Regions from separate parts of the Rossellomorea vietnamensis genome, predicted to be linked through region 2. Evidence: a T-box and tRNA genes for the amino acid it is inferred to sense, from the RefSeq annotation. Region 2 holds a T-box; the other holds one or more tRNA genes.

Region 1 (10,134 bases), 1.3 Mb from region 2:
TTACCGAGTACCCGGGCGGCCACTCCTTCACCCTCGCGAATCAACCCCAGTAAAATATGTTCCGTTCCTACATATGAGTGACCCAGCTTACGGGCCTCATCCATGGAAAGTTCAATCACTTTCTTCGCACGAGGTGTGTAATGGATCGTTTGAGATTTCTCGGTTCCTTTCCCGATCAATCCTTCAACTTCCTTCTGGATCTTTTCAGGGCTCAGTCCCAATGCCGTAAGTGCCTTGGCAGCGATTCCTTCACCTTCGCGGACAAGTCCTAATAAAATATGTTCAGTACCAATATTACTGTGCGACAAACGAATCGCTTCTTCTTGAGCTAATGCCAGTACTTTTTGGGCTCTTTCTGTAAATCGACCAAACATCATATTATTTTTCCTCCTCACATGTATCTTTATCTAACTTAATTCGCTCCCGAATCAAAGAAGACCTTCTTATATCTCGTTCATTTGGTCTCAATGGACCTCCAGAATATTGTTGTAAAAAACCAGGTTGGGTTAAAATCATTAGTTCATTCAATATATTCTTAGATATCACTTTGATGTATCCTAAATCAATTCCAAGCCTGACATCCGATAAACATTTCGCAGCTTCCTTGGACTCAATGATCCTGCTATGCTCCAGCACCCCTAGAGAACGGAAGATCCTATCCTCTAATTGTATGTTTGACGTTTGAACTAATGCATCCCTTGCCGATTGCTCTTTCTCGATGATCTGCTTCACAACACTTAACAAATCTTCTACGATATCCTCTTCCGACTTACCAAGTGTCGTTTGATTGGAGATCTGAAAGATGTTCCCCAGCGCTTCGCTGCCTTCTCCGTAGATCCCCCGCACCACTAACCCCAGTTGATTAATCGCAGGGATGATACGGTTCAATTGCTGCGTCAACACCAGTCCCGGCAAGTGCATCATGACTGAAGCCCTGAGCCCCGTCCCCACGTTGGTAGGACAAGTCGTTAAGTAGCCATGCTTCTCATCAAACGCAAAGTCAAATTCACTTTCAAACCAATCGTCGATCTGATTGGCTTTCTTTAGAGCTTCCTTCAATTGCAGACCTGGATATAAACACTGTATTCGAATATGGTCCTCTTCGTTTACCATTATGCTAATATCTTCCTCACTTGATAAAAGGACAGCTCCATAATTCGTTTCCTCTGCGAGATTCGGACTTATGAGGTGTTTCTCCATTAATACCCTCTTTTGAAGAGGCTGAATCTCACTTGTAGGTAAAAATTCTAATTCTCCTAAATTCTTCGGGTATGATGTGAGCTTCTCCTTTACCCGATCCACGATTTCCCGGGCTTCCTCAGAAGAATAAAGAGTGGAAAAACGGAAGTCCGTCAGATTCCTCGCAAGCCTTACCCTCGAGCTGAGGACAATATCCGAATTCGGTCCCTCCTCACTCATCCAGGAACTGACGGCATTACTCAAGAATTTCTCAAGACTCATTCGTTATCGCCTCCCTCTTTCTTCATTTCCTTTTCCAGGGAGCGGATTTCGTCTCGGATTTCGGCTGCTTTCTCAAACTCTTCATCCGCAATCATCGTTTGCAATTCAGACTTCAACTGCAATACCTTCTTTTTTACATGGATGGCTCCGCCCATACGTTCCGGAACCTTACCGTGATGCTCGACATTTCCATTATGAACACGCTTTAATAATGGAGTGAGTTCCTCTTTAAACGTCTCATAACAATGGGCACAGCCGAAGCGTCCCACATTGATGAACTGATGAATCGTCATTTTACATTTTTCACACTGTAAAACTTCTGTCTTAGGAATCTCGGTTTCCTTTGCCTGCTTAAATGCAGGAGCTATATTAAGAAGACCTGCCAATAGATTGTTCACAGAAAAGCCGGGAGAAGAATCAAACATAAACATCTCACCCTTATCCTGAGCACATTGCTCACATAAGTGAACCTCTGTTTTTTCCCCGTTTACCACCTTGGTAAAATGAAGGGTCGCAGGTCTTTCATTGCACTCTTGACAAACCATCCCATTCACCTCTTTAACCCTTACTCATACTTCAATGTATCCAGCATGGCTCTAAGCATTCGTCCTCTCAGTATATCCCGTTCGGGTAATTCAACCATGATGACCGATCGATCCATCACACTCAGCATGATCTTGGCTTCTCTTTCAGAAATGATTTCTTCTTCGACTAACCGAAAAACAATATCAGCTGCCGTATTCTGACTGATCGTTTGTGTAATCAATGCCACTAGCTGGTCGATCAAGTGAACCTGATCGTGGGCCTTCACCTTCATGATCCGGATGTATCCACCGCCGCCTCGTTTACTTTCTACTACATACCCTCGTTCTACAGTAAAGCGGGTATTAATCACATAATTAATTTGAGAAGGAACACATTGAAACTTATCAGCGATCTCGCTTCTTTTAATCTCGACTATCTCACTTTCACTCAGTTCTAACACATTCTTTAAATAATTTTCAATGATGTCGGATATGTTCCTCATCAAACCTCCTCCTCATTTTGACTTTGACTATATTTGACTATAATTATACAACCGTGTTTTAAACTTTGCAATTATGAAGTTTGACCTTAGAAGTTTTCCTGTTTACGGAAGGTTTTAAACGTGTGAATGTGAGATTGTTGGATAGAAATTTGGAATTGGGGCACAACGTAGGTGAGAAGTCTTAGGATGGGGTGCCGTGGTGAGTGGGTTTTGTAGTAGTGGCAATTGGGATTGGTTTAGGCTCAGGAAGAAGTGAATTCTAACTATCCTGACAAGAATGCTTCGTTCCTTAAATAGCGTTTTTTTTGGCTATTTTCTCTCCGTTCGATTGGCTTTCAGGTTAGATTGTCTACTTAAGCTGATATTGTGATGTTAGATGGGATTTTGAGACGGCTAAGTTGCGGATTTTTTATTTACTTTGCCTTTTCGGAAAGCAATCATGCGAGTTTTGAGGGGAATCATGCCGGATTGATGATAATCGTGCGGGGGAAGGGTTTTTCATGCGAGGTTGTGATTTATCATGCGGTATTTCAAATAATCGTGCCAGCTTGTCGAATTTTCTTTACACCGTCCTTACCAGTTCACTCATCCATCACCCATTCCCTTCTTCGTCAACAGGCAGAGACTCTGTCCCTAAAACAGCGTCTCTCTCACAATGTTTTTCGAACTTCAAAACAACACAAAAAAGAGCAACTCACTAAGAGCTACTCTTTTCCTATTTGCCTGGCGACGTCCTACTCTCACAGGGGGAGATCCCCCAACTACCATCGGCGCTGAAGAGCTTAACTTCCGTGTTCGGCATGGGAACGGGTGTGACCTCTTCGCCATTATCACCAGACGAATATTCAATTGAAGGGTTGTTCCTTCAAAACTAGATAAAGGATTGATGTCAAGAAAGCCGAGTATCGACCAATTGTTGTTCATATAAATATGACTCTTTGTGGTTAAGTCCTCGATCGATTAGTATCAGTCAACTCCACATGTCGCCATGCTTCCATCTCTGACCTATCTACCTAGTCATCTTCTAGGGATCTTACTCACATACGTGATGGGAAATCTCATCTCGAGGGGGGCTTCATGCTTAGATGCTTTCAGCACTTATCCCTTCCGCACATAGCTACCCAGCGATGCCTTTGGCAAGACAACTGGTACACCAGCGGTGCGTCCATCCCGGTCCTCTCGTACTAAGGACAGCTCCTCTCAAATTTCCTGCGCCCACGACGGATAGGGACCGAACTGTCTCACGACGTTCTGAACCCAGCTCGCGTACCGCTTTAATGGGCGAACAGCCCAACCCTTGGGACCGACTACAGCCCCAGGATGCGATGAGCCGACATCGAGGTGCCAAACCTCCCCGTCGATGTGGACTCTTGGGGGAGATAAGCCTGTTATCCCCGGGGTAGCTTTTATCCGTTGAGCGATGGCCCTTCCATGCGGAACCACCGGATCACTAAGCCCGACTTTCGTCCCTGCTCGACTTGTAGGTCTCGCAGTCAAGCTCCCTTGTGCCTTTACACTCTGCGAATGATTTCCAACCATTCTGAGGGAACCTTTGGGCGCCTCCGTTACTCTTTAGGAGGCGACCGCCCCAGTCAAACTGCCCACCTGACACTGTCTCCCACCCCGATAAGGGGCGCGGGTTAGAATTTCAATACAGCCAGGGTAGTATCCCACCGATGCCTCCACCGAAGCTGGCGCTCCGGTTTCCAAGGCTCCTACCTATCCTGTACAAGCTGTACCAAAATTCAATATCAGGCTACAGTAAAGCTCCACGGGGTCTTTCCGTCCTGTCGCGGGTAACCTGCATCTTCACAGGTACTATAATTTCACCGAGTCTCTCGTTGAGACAGTGCCCAGATCGTTACGCCTTTCGTGCGGGTCGGAACTTACCCGACAAGGAATTTCGCTACCTTAGGACCGTTATAGTTACGGCCGCCGTTTACTGGGGCTTCGATTCGCACCTTCGCTTGCGCTAAGCACTCCTCTTAACCTTCCAGCACCGGGCAGGCGTCAGCCCCTATACTTCGCCTTACGGCTTCGCAGAGACCTGTGTTTTTGCTAAACAGTCGCCTGGGCCTATTCACTGCGGCTCTCTCGGGCTTGCACCCTACCAGAGCACCCCTTCTCCCGAAGTTACGGGGTCATTTTGCCGAGTTCCTTAACGAGAGTTCTCTCGCTCACCTTAGGATTCTCTCCTCGCCTACCTGTGTCGGTTTGCGGTACGGGCACCTTTTTCCTCGCTAGAGGCTTTTCTTGGCAGTGTGGAATCAGGAACTTCGCTACTATAATTCGCTCGCTGTCACAGCTCAGCCTTCACGATGATGGGATTTGCCTCATCATCAGCCTAACTGCTTAGACGCACATATCCAGCAGTGCGCTTACCCTATCCTCCTGCGTCCCCCCATTGCTCAAACGGAAAAGAGGTGGTACAGGAATATCAACCTGTTGTCCATCGTCTACGCCTATCGGCCTCGACTTAGGTCCCGACTAACCCTGAGCGGACGAGCCTTCCTCAGGAAACCTTAGGCATTCGGTGGATGGGATTCTCACCCATCTTTCGCTACTCATACCGGCATTCTCACTTCTAAGCACTCCACCAGTCCTTACGGTCTAGCTTCGCAGTCCTTAGAACGCTCTCCTACCACTGACACCTAGAGGTGTCAATCCACAGCTTCGGTGATACGTTTAGCCCCGGTACATTTTCGGCGCAGAGTCACTCGACCAGTGAGCTATTACGCACTCTTTAAATGGTGGCTGCTTCTAAGCCAACATCCTGGTTGTCTAAGCAACTCCACATCCTTTTCCACTTAACGTATACTTTGGGACCTTAGCTGGTGGTCTGGGCTGTTTCCCTTTCGACTACGGATCTTATCACTCGCAGTCTGACTCCCATGGATAAGTCTTTGGCATTCGGAGTTTGTCTGAATTCGGTAACCCGATGAGGGCCCCTAGTCCAAACAGTGCTCTACCTCCAAGACTCTTACACATGAGGCTAGCCCTAAAGCTATTTCGGAGAGAACCAGCTATCTCCAAGTTCGATTGGAATTTCTCCGCTACCCACACCTCATCCCCGCACTTTTCAACGTGCGTGGGTTCGGACCTCCATTCAGTGTTACCTGAACTTCATCCTGGACATGGGTAGATCACCTGGTTTCGGGTCTACGACCACATACTCAATTCGCCCTATTCAGACTCGCTTTCGCTGCGGCTCCGTCTTATCAACTTAACCTTGCATGGGATCGTAACTCGCCGGTTCATTCTACAAAAGGCACGCCATCACCCGTTAACGGGCTCTGACTACTTGTAGGCACACGGTTTCAGGTTCTATTTCACTCCCCTTCCGGGGTGCTTTTCACCTTTCCCTCACGGTACTGGTTCACTATCGGTCACTAGGGAGTATTTAGCCTTGGGAGATGGTCCTCCCAGCTTCCGACGGGATTTCACGTGTCCCGCCGTACTCAGGATCCACTCAAGAGGGAATGAAGTTTCAACTACAGGGTTGTTACCTTCTTTGACGAGCCTTTCCAGACTTCTTCGTCTACTCCATTCCTTTGTAACTCCGTATAGAGTGTCCTACAACCCCAAGAGGCAAGCCTCTTGGTTTGGGCTATATCCCGTTTCGCTCGCCGCTACTCAGGGAATCGCAATTGCTTTCTCTTCCTCCAGGTACTTAGATGTTTCAGTTCCCTGGGTCTGCCTTCCATACTCTATGTATTCAAGTAAGGATATTGTTCCATTACGAACAATGGGTTCCCCCATTCGGAAATCTCTGGATCAAAGCTCACTTACAGCTCCCCAAAGCATATCGGTGTTAGTCCCGTCCTTCGTCGGCTCCTAGTGCCAAGGCATCCACCGTGCGCCCTTCATAACTTAACCGAATTGGTTGTTACATCAGGTTTAAAACCTAAAATGGCGATACTCGGTAATTTCTTGACTATCAATTTATCTTTATCTAGTTTTCAAAGAACAATCACAAATTCTCATCTCGTAAGAGATAAAAAATGTTTTGATGGTTGAACCATCAAAACTGAACAAAACTTCGACGTGTCAAACGTTTTAGTAAATCTTCCTTAGAAAGGAGGTGATCCAGCCGCACCTTCCGATACGGCTACCTTGTTACGACTTCACCCCAATCATCTGTCCCACCTTAGGCGGCTGGCTCCAAAAGGTTACCTCACCGACTTCGGGTGTTACAAACTCTCGTGGTGTGACGGGCGGTGTGTACAAGGCCCGGGAACGTATTCACCGCGGCATGCTGATCCGCGATTACTAGCGATTCCAGCTTCATGTAGGCGAGTTGCAGCCTACAATCCGAACTGAGAACGGTTTTATGGGATTGGCTAAACCTCGCGGTCTCGCTGCCCTTTGTACCGTCCATTGTAGCACGTGTGTAGCCCAGGTCATAAGGGGCATGATGATTTGACGTCATCCCCACCTTCCTCCGGTTTGTCACCGGCAGTCATCTTAGAGTGCCCAACTGAATGCTGGCAACTAAGATCAAGGGTTGCGCTCGTTGCGGGACTTAACCCAACATCTCACGACACGAGCTGACGACAACCATGCACCACCTGTCACTCTGTCCCCCGAAGGGGAAAGCCCTATCTCTAGGGTTGTCAGAGGATGTCAAGACCTGGTAAGGTTCTTCGCGTTGCTTCGAATTAAACCACATGCTCCACCGCTTGTGCGGGCCCCCGTCAATTCCTTTGAGTTTCAGTCTTGCGACCGTACTCCCCAGGCGGAGTGCTTAATGCGTTAGCTGCAGCACTAAGGGGCGGAAACCCCCTAACACTTAGCACTCATCGTTTACGGCGTGGACTACCAGGGTATCTAATCCTGTTTGCTCCCCACGCTTTCGCGCCTCAGTGTCAGTTACAGACCAGAAAGTCGCCTTCGCCACTGGTGTTCCTCCAAATATCTACGCATTTCACCGCTACACTTGGAATTCCACTTTCCTCTTCTGCACTCAAGTTCCCCAGTTTCCAATGACCCTCCACGGTTGAGCCGTGGGCTTTCACATCAGACTTAAGGAACCACCTGCGCGCGCTTTACGCCCAATAATTCCGGACAACGCTTGCCACCTACGTATTACCGCGGCTGCTGGCACGTAGTTAGCCGTGGCTTTCTGGTTAGGTACCGTCAAGGTGCCGCCCTATTTGAACGGCACTTGTTCTTCCCTAACAACAGAGCTTTACGATCCGAAAACCTTCATCACTCACGCGGCGTTGCTCCGTCAGACTTTCGTCCATTGCGGAAGATTCCCTACTGCTGCCTCCCGTAGGAGTCTGGGCCGTGTCTCAGTCCCAGTGTGGCCGATCACCCTCTCAGGTCGGCTACGCATCGTTGCCTTGGTGAGCCGTTACCTCACCAACTAGCTAATGCGCCGCGGGTCCATCTGTAAGTGATAGCCGAAGCCATCTTTCAACATTTCCTCATGCGAGGAAATGAGTTATCCGGTATTAGCCCCGGTTTCCCGGAGTTATCCCAGTCTTACAGGCAGGTTACCCACGTGTTACTCACCCGTCCGCCGCTGATATCAGGGAGCAAGCTCCCATCAATCCGCTCGACTTGCATGTATTAGGCACGCCGCCAGCGTTCGTCCTGAGCCAGGATCAAACTCTCCGATAAAAGTTTGAATAGCTCTTTAAAAATAAATCTAAATTAACGTTGACGTATTGTCTTGTTTTGTTCAGTTTTCAAGGTTCAATGTAGCGCTTCTGTTTGAAGCGACTTGATAATCATATCATTTTCACTCATTGAGTGTCAATGACTTTTTATAAAAACTTTTTGGTGGAGCCTAGCGGGATCGAACCGCTGACCTCCTGCGTGCAAAGCAGGCGCTCTCCCAGCTGAGCTAAGGCCCCAAAGAAGTGGTCGGGAAGACAGGATTCGAACCTGCGACCCCTTGGTCCCAAACCAAGTGCTCTACCAAGCTGAGCTACTTCCCGATATATGGCGCGCCCGAGAGGAGTCGAACCCCTAACCTTTTGATCCGTAGTCAAACGCTCTATCCAATTGAGCTACGGGCGCAGAATATTTTCTATAATAGTAACGTATGGAAAGTTATTTTGCTGGCGCAAAAAACTTTGGTGCCGAGGACCGGAATCGAACCGGTACGGTAGTCACCTACCGCAGGATTTTAAGTCCTGTGCGTCTGCCAGTTCCGCCACCCCGGCTAGTTTGGAGCGGAAGACGGGATTCGAACCCGCGACCCCCACCTTGGCAAGGTGGTGTTCTACCACTGAACTACTTCCGCGAAATATGGTGCGGGTGAAGGGACTTGAACCCCCACGCCTTGCGGCGCCAGATCCTAAGTCTGGTGCGTCTGCCAATTCCGCCACACCCGCATATTCTATTCATTTTCACATTAGAGAAAATGAAGGTAAGAAATTTTGCTTACGCAAAAATCTTTGGTGAGCCATGAAGGATTCGAACCTTCGACCCTCTGATTAAAAGTCAGATGCTCTACCAACTGAGCTAATGGCTCCTGAAATTAAAAAAAGACACAAAATAAAAAACCAATGGTGCCGGCAAGAGGACTTGAACCCCCAACCTACTGATTACAAGTCAGTTGCTCTACCAGTTGAGCTACACCGGCATGGGTGGAAAATTTGCTTGGGCAAATTGAATGACGTTTATTTTACTTTCGTAAAAAAACATGGTGGAGGATGACGGGATCGAACCGCCGACCCTCTGCTTGTAAGGCAGATGCTCTCCCAGCTGAGCTAATCCTCCGAAATATGTATCGCCTGGCGACGTCCTACTCTCACAGGGGGAGATCCCCCAACTACCATCGGCGCTGAAGAGCTTAACTTCCGTGTTCGGCATGGGAACGGGTGTGACCTCTTCGCCATTATCACCAGACGAATATTCAATTGAAGGATTATTCCTTCAAAACTAGATAAAGAATTGATGTCAAGAAAGCCGAATATCGACCAATGTTGTTCATATAAATATGACTCTTTGTGGTTAAGTCCTCGATCGATTAGTATCAGTCAACTCCACATGTCGCCATGCTTCCATCTCTGACCTATCTACCTAGTCATCTTCTAGGGATCTTACTCACATACGTGATGGGAAATCTCATCTCGAGGGGGGCTTCATGCTTAGATGCTTTCAGCACTTATCCCTTCCGCACATAGCTACCCAGCGATGCCTTTGGCAAGACAACTGGTACACCAGCGGTGCGTCCATCCCGGTCCTCTCGTACTAAGGACAGCTCCTCTCAAATTTCCTGCGCCCACGACGGATAGGGACCGAACTGTCTCACGACGTTCTGAACCCAGCTCGCGTACCGCTTTAATGGGCGAACAGCCCAACCCTTGGGACCGACTACAGCCCCAGGATGCGATGAGCCGACATCGAGGTGCCAAACCTCCCCGTCGATGTGGACTCTTGGGGGAGATAAGCCTGTTATCCCCGGGGTAGCTTTTATCCGTTGAGCGATGGCCCTTCCATGCGGAACCACCGGATCACTAAGCCCGACTTTCGTCCCTGCTCGACTTGTAGGTCTCGCAGTCAAGCTCCCTTGTGCCTTTACACTCTGCGAATGATTTCCAACCATTCTGAGGGAACCTTTGGGCGCCTCCGTTACTCTTTAGGAGGCGACCGCCCCAGTCAAACTGCCCACCTGACACTGTCTCCCACCC
Region 2 (10,134 bases):
CCTTGTTCCGGTATAGGGGCAATAATTTAAGTTCAGCTAATTGATCACCGGCAAGTGCCTTATTCAATTATAGGGCAGGTTAATTGAAGAAGAATAATTGTAAATGATATTCCCAAAACTAAAAATTAGAGGTTATTAAAAGCAAGGAGGTTACTCTTTTGGTTGTTTTGGGAACAAACAATTTTTACGATGATACAACTTGTAATGTAAGAGGTATCTTTTTAGAATTTTTAGTTGTAGGTAAATCACTATTATGAGGAAATATAATTTTTTTTTATTCTTCATTGGATTTATAATTACCAGCCAAATAGCTGGAGCTAAGAATTATATCAATCAACTGGTTCCTTTTGCGGAACAATTAACGACGCACTCATTAAAGCATTATGAGATTCAAAACATTAAGGTTGAAAATAATTCTGGGCAGCAGCGTGTATTCAGTATTAAGGATGGTTTTCAAGAACGGGTACTCAGAAAAGTGGTACACTGGCTTAATAACTCTAGCCGTGTAAATGGAACAAGCGAAGTATCTTTAGATAACCCATCCAACAAATTGACATTAAAAATGACAAATGGTGAAGTGATTACCATTGAACCCGCTTATACGTGTGTAACTGTCAATAAACGCAAAACCTGTACGGCTAAAGATGGAGAACTTATAGTTTCGCAAAATAGCCAAAAAACGCGGTTAAAGTCACAATCTTTTTATGATTGGATCTTAGTAGGGTGGAGAAAAGAATTGAACGGTCCAACTAAAGAAGAGCTGCTTGAGGAAGCATTGTTTACACGTTATTTATATTATTTGGGTCCATCCTATGATGATTTTTTTATGTGTCCAAAAATCAGAATTGAACCCATTGATGGGGATCCCAGGAGACATCTTATTTATGCCGGTGCTTTAAACTATTCAGGACACCACGGTAGCGATTATGATAAACTCACTTTTTTTGTAAGGGATTCTAACCTAACAGGGTTACAAGTGACAAATGTAAAAATAAAGAAACACATTACGCAAGAAGAAAGCAAAAAACAGTGTCAAACTTTCGATTAAATATAGTTTATATAAGGAGTGTTTATTTTAGTAGGGTGAACACTTCTTTTTGGGTTCTTCAGCAAATAAAAGTTATTATTTTGTGAAGGATTGTACTTAAGCTAACAGGGGCAATAACTGAAGGTCAGCAAGTCTCGATCCGTCTATTGCCCTTCTTCAATTGGGCAGGATTGTTGAGTAAACTCAAAAGCTAATACACTTTTTAAAATATTAAAGTGATGGGGGGAGATGTCATTGAGGAATATAATCTGGTTACTGATTTTGACTGGAATATTATTTACAGGATGTGCAGACAATGATAGTACAAACTGGAGGTTAAGCCCTACATTTACTTATGATAATATGACCTTACACGGAACAGAAGGAAAGTTCGGGATTTACAAAGTGAACGGTGAAAGCGATGAACCAGAATTTCCAGTAAATAAAGGAAGACAGTACAACGTCTATTTCTTGGAGAGTACAGAAGATTTTAATGGTAAAAGATATAAGATGACTGCGACTCATCAAAATTCAGACGATATTGTGGAACTTTATGAATGGGAGGTTGATAATAAGCAAAGCGGAGCAAAATTCTCACTTGATAAAGAAGGTCTTTGGAAGATTGATATATTTGTTGATGATGAACCGTATACAAGCTTTATTGTTGAAGCGAAATAAATAAGTATTCAACTAGCAGGGGCGTTTGCTGAACAAGCAGCCGCCCTTTGTTCCAGTAAAGGAGCAGGTTAATTGAATATCCGAAACTTAAATAGTCGGGTTTTCGTCTAATAAATATAAAGTTAGAAAACAGATTAATAATGGTCTTGGGAGGAGGATAAAATGAGAAAGCATCTAGGTTGGGCACCTATCGGAATTATAGGGGTTACTTTTATACTCCTTTTCCTTATGAGGGGAAAAGTTAGTGGCTATATAGGAACCACCGTGTTAATTACTGGGATAGTACTAGCTTTGGCGACTGCCTTGTTAAGCAAAAAAGGGAAACCAAAGACAATCTCAATATCAATATTAGGAATTCTTGTTGGAGGATTTATTATGCTTGTTTTGGGGTTTATGATGAACGGAGGACTATAAGAACTATCTTCCATTATAGGGGGCAATAACTGAAGATCAGTAAATTGATCAGGCTATTGGCCCTCTTCAATTATCTGGCAGGTTTGTTGAATAATATGTAACCTTTGTTAGGTCATTTAGGTCTATATAAAAGGGGTGAGTGGATTGAAATTTATAAAGTTATTCAATGGTTTGGTTGTATTACCTTTATTGTTGATTACAGGATGCAATAATTTTCAAGGGGGAACTACAACTGTATCAAGGGATAATGTTGATGCAGAAGAAGTTTTAAAATTGGATTCTGATGCTGATATTTTTCAATATGATGGAGTTATCTATAAAACTAATATTGATTGGGTAGAAGAGTTATCTTTAACAAAAGATGTTCAAATCGGTGAAATACAAACAAAAAATGATACTAACACAGATTTTAAAGATGAGATGTCGAATAAACTCCCTGTTGGTACAAAGATTTTTTCTACTAGAGAAAGAGAAGATATTTTAATTGTTGAAATTGAAGGCGAAATCAAAAAATACCTTGCCATCGTTGAAGGGTAAACGCAATATCTTGTTCAACAAACGGGGGCAAATAACTGAAGATCAGCTAATTGATCGCGGCTACTGCCCTTCTTCAATTAATGGGCAGGTTAATTGAATAAGTCAGAATAAATTCTTAATTGAATTTGACCTGCCAGTTTATTTATTGTAAAATATTCTTAATTTTCAATACGAGACAACTGGCTATGAAGAGAAGAGTAGTTTTGATTAATTATTTTCAGAGAGCTCCGGCAGGTGAAAAGGAGTAATAAAAATCTTAATGAAAAAAGACTTGGAGCTTTGCGCGGATTTAAGGTTCTTCTTAATGATGTTGCAACGGGATCTCCCGTTATAGAGATAGGGTATAATCAATTATAAAATTGCCGTACCCGAAGAGGTTGATATGGTGACATATCAATAAACTGAGGTGGTACCACGGAGATATAACTCCCGTCCTCAAGATGAATAATCTTGGGGGTGGGAGTTTTTTGTTGTTTAAAAGAAACAATCCAAAGATTTTAAAAAACAAAAATGAATGGAGTGAAATGTATGAGTAATGAACAAACAGAGGGTAGAATTGAGAAGTTAGAGACATTAAGGTCCCAGGGAATTTCAGTACACCCAGAAAGGTTTTCCACTAATTATGAGCTCTATGAAGCCTCCCAGCTTGAAGACGGTACTGCTGGTGTGCGAGTGGCAGGTAGAATAATGAGTATTAGAAACTTCAACAAATTAGTTTTCATTACCGTTTCAAACATTCAAGGAAGCCTACAACTTCTTTTAAAAAAGGATGAGGTTGGAGAGATATCATTTGAACAATTTAATGATTTATTAGATATAGGAGATTTTATTGGCGCGGCAGGTCGTATGTACACGACAAAGACGAAAGAAAAAACATTACGAATCGAAAGCTATATTTTTCTTGGGAAAGCATTGAGAAGTCTTCCGGAAAAATGGCACGGCATAAGCAATATTGAACTTCGATATAGACAGCGTTACTTAGATTTAATGATGACAAAAGAGACACAAAATCGATTACTTTCAAGGAGCAAAATGGTACGGGCGATTCGCAGGTTTTTTGAAGATCAAGAATTCCTGGAAGTAGAAACGCCAGTGTTACAACATACTTCATCCGGTGCCATTGCGAAACCCTTTAGGACATATCATAATTCGTTAGATACTGAATTAAACTTACGGATTGCTCCGGAAACTTATTTAAAAAGGTTAATCGTAGGTGGTTTTACGAAAGTATTTGAATTTGCAAAATGCTTTAGGAACGAAGGGATAAGTCCTCAACATCTTCAAGAATTTACTATGGTGGAAGGTTACGCAGCATATTGGAATTATGAAGATACAATGAATTTAATGCGTGAGATGGTATTGTTTATTTTAAGGCAAACCTTTAATACCACGACGATTACATTAAAAGGACAAACGATTGATTTTTCACTTGAATGGGAAGTGATCTCCTTCAGGGATTTAATTCTCAAAGAAACAGGAATAGATATAAACCTTTATCCTGACGTAAAAGATTTGTACCAAGAAACGAAAAGAAAAAATATCGAACTGGATCATACTGAAATTAATTCTTTAGGGAGAGGCAATTTCATTGATTTACTTTATAAAAAAACGTGCCGGCCACAACTTGTAAAACCCACATTTTTAATCCAGCATCCTATTGATTTATCCCCACTTGCAAGAGCAAATGATGAGGATCAAACTCTTACCGACCGTTTCCAATTAGTCGTAAATGGAGCTGAAATAATTAATGCTTATTCAGAACTTGTTGATCCTATTGAACAACGAAAAAGATTGGAAGCTCAAGCCATTTTAAAAAGTAATGGGGATCTAGAGGCTATGGAGATGGATGAAGACTATTTAACAGCTATGGAATACGGGATGCCTCCAGTTTCAGGGTGGGGATTTGGAATAGAAAGGTTATTAATGGTACTAACGGATAGCGATACAATTAAAGAATGTACATTATTCCCTTTGACTAAAAAGTTATAGTAACGCTGCTATCTATTCTTATCCTTAGAATATGCAGCTTTTATTCCACATGGGGAAATACCTAAAAATCAGCTAACGTTCCCCGGCTAATGTCTTGGAGTTATCACAGAAAAATCATTGAATAAAGAGGCATAACCAAAAGCAGGGTTATGCCTCTTACTGTGGAATAGATAAATAAGTAGTGAATTCTTAGTAATACAGAAATGGGTGAAATAAATTGATTGTGGAAGCTGATAAAAGATCATTTCAAGATATCACTAAATACACGGAAGAAATAAAAAAGAAGATGCACGCTTCTGGAGCAGCATTAGTCATTATGAAGGATAACGAGGTCGTACACGAATGGTATTCCGGTACCCATCATTTTGACACTGGTGCTAGGAAAATAGATCACCTTTCACAATTTAATGTGTATTCAACCAGGGTAACCTATGTTGGTTTAGCAGCAGCACTGGCGATCTATGAAGGTTACTTAAATCTTGATGATAAGCTCAGTGACTATTTTAAACAATTGGATAAAAGGATATTAGGTGAGACGACCGTAAGACATTTGGTTACAAGGTGCACTGGATTAAAGATTAAGAAGGATATAGTCCAAAGGGTTTTCGATTCAGGAACCTCCATTGAAGGGAAGCGTCCTGATTTATTAGCTGAAATTGTCGAGCAAGCTACTGGAAGAACGGTTAACGCAATACTTTCCGAGAGGGTATTTGAACCCCTAGGTTGGAAAAGTACAGAGTGGGCGACAGAGGGAAAAAGCACGGTTAGTATGTGACATCCACTCTCCAGGGACTCATCCTTCTATAAGGATAGGATCGAATATAGGGGATGAAAGAAACTTGTTTGTTAGTAGTAGAGAGTTGGCACTATGGGGTAGCCTACATTTGAATAAAGGTTTAATGGATGGAAAACAAATCTTGCCAGAAGGTGTATTTAACCTTGCTACAACTATACAAAGTCCCAAAGGGCTTGACCAAACTCTGCCTAGATTCGGATTCTTCTGGTGGTTAAAAGATCATCAAGTGTCGTGGGAATATAATGAATTAGGAACAGAATTACCTGAAGGGAGTTACCAAATTCTCGGGGCTTCAGGTTGTTCTTGTCTGGTCATTCCCCGATATCACGCTGTTGCTGTAAGGATGTACAATAGTTTATATACATATGAGAATAAGAATTTCGATTATATAAAGGATATACAAACATTTGGAAACTTGGTTGTGAAAGAGATCAAAGGTTGACGAAAGAATAAATTCTAAGGGAAATAAAGAAAGGGAACTTTCAGATTAAGAAAGTTCCCTTTTGCGTTCAAAGAAACAATGGGTTGAATAATTATATTCCTTACCTTATATCGCTAGTATACCATTCAATTTTTTGAAATATAAGACTATTATTACATAAAAATGTCCATTACCATTAATTTGAAGAGAGAGGGGGAGTAGGGTGGATTTTCATAATCTTAATTACAAAAGACCAGACATTGGAGAATTTGAAGGAAAAGTACTTCAACTTTTAGAAAGGTTCAAAGCAAGTGATTCTCATTTGGAGCAGTTCGAAATAATAGATCAGATCAATTTTCTTCGGAATGATGTGTTAACGATGTTTACTATTGCTCAGATCAGGAGTCACTTGAATACTTTAGATGTTGCATATCAAAAAGAGCAGCAGTATATCAATGAGAGTTGGCCAATCTATGAAAAAATAGTAGCTCTTTTTCATGAGCACGTTTCCTATTCTCCTTTCAAAGATGAAATCAAAGAGAAATTTGGTGAACAATTTGTTTGCTTAGCTGAAGCTTCTCAGAATACAGTTAGTTCTGAAGTAATCGCATACTTAATTACAGAAAATAATCTCATAAGTGACTATACAAAATTGCTGGCAACATCAACCGTTGAATTCAGTGGAGAGAATAGAACTTTATCTCAATTAGACGCATTTTTGTATTCAGCCGATCGTTCAATTAGAAAGCAAGCCGGTGAAAAAAAGTACGAGTTACTCAGCCAGCTAGAAGATAAGATCGATCATATTTTTGATGAATTAATTAAGGTAAGAAACACCATGGCGATAAAGCTGGGACATAATTCCTTTGTGGAGCTTGGTTATGCCAGGTTATCAAGAGTCGGTTATGATCAAGCAGATGTAGCAGACTTCCGGAATCTAATCTTAAAATACATCGTTCCCATTACTGAAAAAGCGAGAGAGAATCAACGGATCAGATTGGGTTTAAATAAGTTAACCTTTTACGATGAGGACATTCGCTTCAGGACCGGCAATCCAACCCCAAAAGGTGACGTTGAATCGATGGTATCTAGTTTTGAAGAGATTCTTAATGAAATGTCAATGGAATTGGGGGAATTCTTTCATTCGTTGTGCACGAATCATCTACTCGATTTACTTCCTAAAGAGGGCAAAGCAAGAGGTGCCTATGCTACATACTTATGTAATGAAAAAACACCCTATATTTTTGCGAATTTGAATGGTACCAGAAAAGATGTCAAAGTGTTAAGTCATGAATTTGGGCACGCCTGGCAAATGTATCTATTTAATCAACGGAATCGTATTCCGGAATACATCCTGCCTACAAAAGAAGCTTGTGAAATTCATTCCATATCGATGGAATTCCTTGTTTGGCCCTACTTGGAGAAAATCTTTGGTGAGGATGCTGATAAGTATCGATATGCTCATCTTGAAGATGCCATATTTTCAATGCCTTATAGGGCAGCCATCGATGAGTTCCAGCATTTCATCTATCAGAACCCTTCATTATCCATTTCAGAGAGAAAAGAAAAGTGGATTGAAATTGAGTGCAAATATATGCCTTACAAGACAGAATACGAAAACACCTATTTAAAAAGAGGAGCTTTCTGGCAGCAACAAGCACACATATTTACAACACCCTTTTACTATATAGACTATGCCCTTGCCCAAATGTGTTCCTTACAGATCTGGAGCAAAGCCCAAACGAATGAATCAATGGCTTGGGAGAAATACATGAATCTTTGTAAGCTGGGTGGAAGCAAATCATTTCTCCAATTAATAGAGGAGAGTGGGATTACCTCCCCATTTAAAGAACAGGGGTTTAATTTCATAATGGGTGAGATTGAAAAATGGTTTGAGTTGAACGAGAGAATGATTGAAGAATTAGTCGATTAACACAATAAGAGTTTTAAACGCTACTATAATAGAGGATGTGGAACTATGTCAGTTGTCGGTATCTTAGGAATGACTCATGATGAAGGTATGCAAAAAAAGTATAATTTTCCGTTGTCGCGATTGGAAGAATTAATAGCAGAATTTCAGCCTGATGTCATTTGTGGAGAAGTTCACCCATCAAGCTGGGATCTCTATTTAAATACGGGTGAACCATTTGGCATTCTGGGAGAGACACAAAATGAGTATCCTGATTTGATATTCCCTTTATGTAAGAAAAAGGGTATTGCATTTGTTCCAGTGAATTGGTTTGAAGAGGATGTATTTGAAGAAGGTCCTTTTGATATATATGATGCAGAAACAAAGAGTAAATTAGAAAAAGAATTAGAGAGTTGGAATGATAAAAAACTATATGCGTGGAATGAAGGGAATATCCCTTTTAACTCTTTCGAATATGATGCTATTACAAAAGAAATGTATAACTGGTTACATTCAGTTAACCCTGAAGTTCAAAATATTGTATGGAATTCCAGACACTATATTATGGCTGCACGTGTGAAAAGGGCTGCCAAGAAGTATCCTGATAAAAGGATTCTTTGCATCCATGGAGCCGACCACAATTACTGGTATTATCAATCGCTAAAGGCTGAGGAAGGTATTGAGTTGGTATATCCACTGAAATAATATCTAATATTATCTTCGGTAGCAATGAGGACAGGTCTCTTGTTTCTAAAATAGGGGCCGCGTACCTGTCCCTGTGGTGTCTTGGTATTCACATATAAAGAGAATTCGACACTGTGGCATGAATATCGGAAATCTCGCTTGATAGTCTCTGAAACCCGCACAATTGTTACGTAAGCGGCATGATTAATTTAAATCCCGCATGAAATTTCTATATCCCGCATGAATCTACTCCACCCCTCTTTTTAATGGAATGAGAAGGAAAGGCTGAATGATTGAAAAGAGTATTTGGTAGAGAATATTTCAAAAAAACGTCCCAGGGGACGTTTTTTTATGAAAATGGGACCATTTCACCGATCAACTAAATGTTTGGGGGGAAGATTTAGTATTGGAATTTAATGAAACCCGAGCATTGCTCAAAATTGAAAAATTTGAAATAATTAACATTAGAGATAGCGAAAGGATTGAGAGCTATTAATCAACTGATCAAAATCAACGACCACAAAATGGAAGTTCTTCTTAAAGGGAATAAAGGTCCGCTTGTTATTATTCTTACAGGGATGGGCTGCTCATTTGAGGAGTGGTATGAGGTAATAGAAAATTTAAGTGAATCGTCTAGAGTTCTAACGTTTCATCGACAAGGACTGGGGAAGAGTGAGATTGGGAGTGGTATTCAAAATACAGCATCAACCGTTCGTGATTTAGCCGAAATCCTCAACCACTTTCAAATCGACGAGCCATTTTATTTAATGGGACACTCGTTTGGCGGCCTATGTGTTCAACACTTCGCTAAAGTGCATCCTGAAAAGGTGGCCGGAGTGATATTAGTGGACTCGACTTCTGTTAACTTAAAAGAATTAGAGAAGCTTGATCTACCTGTATTAAACCAAGACACAGATGAATCGTGGATTGAAAAGAGCTTGGAGTATTCAACCAAGAGTGAACAAGAACTATTGGAAATACTGAAGCCTTCACTTACGGAAAAACAACATCAATTTTCAAAGGCCATTCAGCAAAAACTGTTGGACTTTCAAGTGAGTCCATTACTTTATAAAGCGATGGCATCAGAGATCAAGGAATGGACGAAAGATGCAGAAGTTATCAGGAGTCTAGGAGATTTTCCTGATGTTCCATTAATCGTAATTGGACGGGATAAGGAATATACGATTCAATCTGAATTAGGAAATGGCATACCTGAATGGGAGTTACGAGTTTTTGAAGAGAAGTGGGAAGAGCTTATCACCAACCAGAGTAAATTGTCTTTAAAGGGTGAATTAGTTTTTGCGCGACATTCAGGACATTCTGTGTTCCTTGAGCGACCGGATTTGATTATTGACTGTCTACATAAAATGGTAGGACGGGTGCAAAACTAGATACTTAATTTCAATAAGGCTTTGATTGGGTTCTTCTAATAAATATCTGTCCAAGAAAAACGAAGTAGGTGAAAAAACTGAATAACGTAATAGAAAAAATGAAAGAAGTAGAGGTTGGAGAAGTAGGGATAACGATCTATTCCACAAAAGAAAATAAAGAATGGATCTCTTTAAATAGCGAGCTCACAATCCCCCTCGCATCAGCGGCAAAAGTGGCAATCGCATTTTGCGTAGCGAAGTGGGTGGAGGATGATTTGCTTAAATGGGATGCCATTGTGAAAGAAGTAT

The links. The T-box of region 2 lies ahead of lysS (lysine--tRNA ligase). A T-box ahead of a tRNA ligase gene usually reads a tRNA of that ligase, here a tRNA-Lys.
Region 1: it encodes a tRNA-Lys, which carries the amino acid that the T-box ahead of lysS (lysine--tRNA ligase) is inferred to sense. The anticodon was not compared.

The regions. Positions count from the first base shown of each region.
Region 1 is NZ_CP104558.1:2,732,118-2,742,251, forward strand. It holds gene clpC (ATP-dependent protease ATP-binding subunit ClpC) at 1-377, opposite strand, end outside; gene N5C46_RS14125 (protein-arginine kinase McsB) at 379-1,461, opposite strand; gene N5C46_RS14130 (protein-arginine kinase activator protein McsA) at 1,458-2,006, opposite strand; gene N5C46_RS14135 (CtsR family transcriptional regulator) at 2,027-2,488, opposite strand; rRNA gene rrf (5S ribosomal RNA) at 3,210-3,326, opposite strand; rRNA gene N5C46_RS14145 (23S ribosomal RNA) at 3,429-6,364, opposite strand; rRNA gene N5C46_RS14150 (16S ribosomal RNA) at 6,563-8,113, opposite strand; tRNA gene N5C46_RS14155 (tRNA-Ala) at 8,274-8,349, opposite strand; tRNA gene N5C46_RS14160 (tRNA-Pro) at 8,357-8,433, opposite strand; tRNA gene N5C46_RS14165 (tRNA-Arg) at 8,439-8,515, opposite strand; tRNA gene N5C46_RS14170 (tRNA-Leu) at 8,573-8,661, opposite strand; tRNA gene N5C46_RS14175 (tRNA-Gly) at 8,667-8,741, opposite strand; tRNA gene N5C46_RS14180 (tRNA-Leu) at 8,748-8,832, opposite strand; tRNA gene N5C46_RS14185 (tRNA-Lys) at 8,897-8,972, opposite strand; tRNA gene N5C46_RS14190 (tRNA-Thr) at 9,008-9,083, opposite strand; tRNA gene N5C46_RS14195 (tRNA-Val) at 9,145-9,220, opposite strand; rRNA gene rrf (5S ribosomal RNA) at 9,233-9,349, opposite strand; rRNA gene N5C46_RS14205 (23S ribosomal RNA) at 9,451-10,134, opposite strand, start outside.
Region 2 is NZ_CP104558.1:4,032,482-4,042,615, forward strand. It holds gene N5C46_RS20615 (hypothetical protein) at 254-1,048, shown strand; gene N5C46_RS20620 (DUF4871 domain-containing protein) at 1,283-1,705, shown strand; gene N5C46_RS20625 (hypothetical protein) at 1,868-2,119, shown strand; gene N5C46_RS20630 (hypothetical protein) at 2,255-2,656, shown strand; T-box leader at 2,833-3,096, shown strand; gene lysS (lysine--tRNA ligase) at 3,185-4,645, shown strand; gene N5C46_RS20640 (serine hydrolase domain-containing protein) at 4,869-5,420, shown strand; gene N5C46_RS20645 (hypothetical protein) at 5,530-5,883, shown strand; gene N5C46_RS20650 (M3 family oligoendopeptidase) at 6,086-7,795, shown strand; gene N5C46_RS20655 (hypothetical protein) at 7,841-8,476, shown strand; gene N5C46_RS20660 (alpha/beta hydrolase) at 8,938-9,846, shown strand; gene N5C46_RS20665 (serine hydrolase) at 9,924-10,134, shown strand, end outside.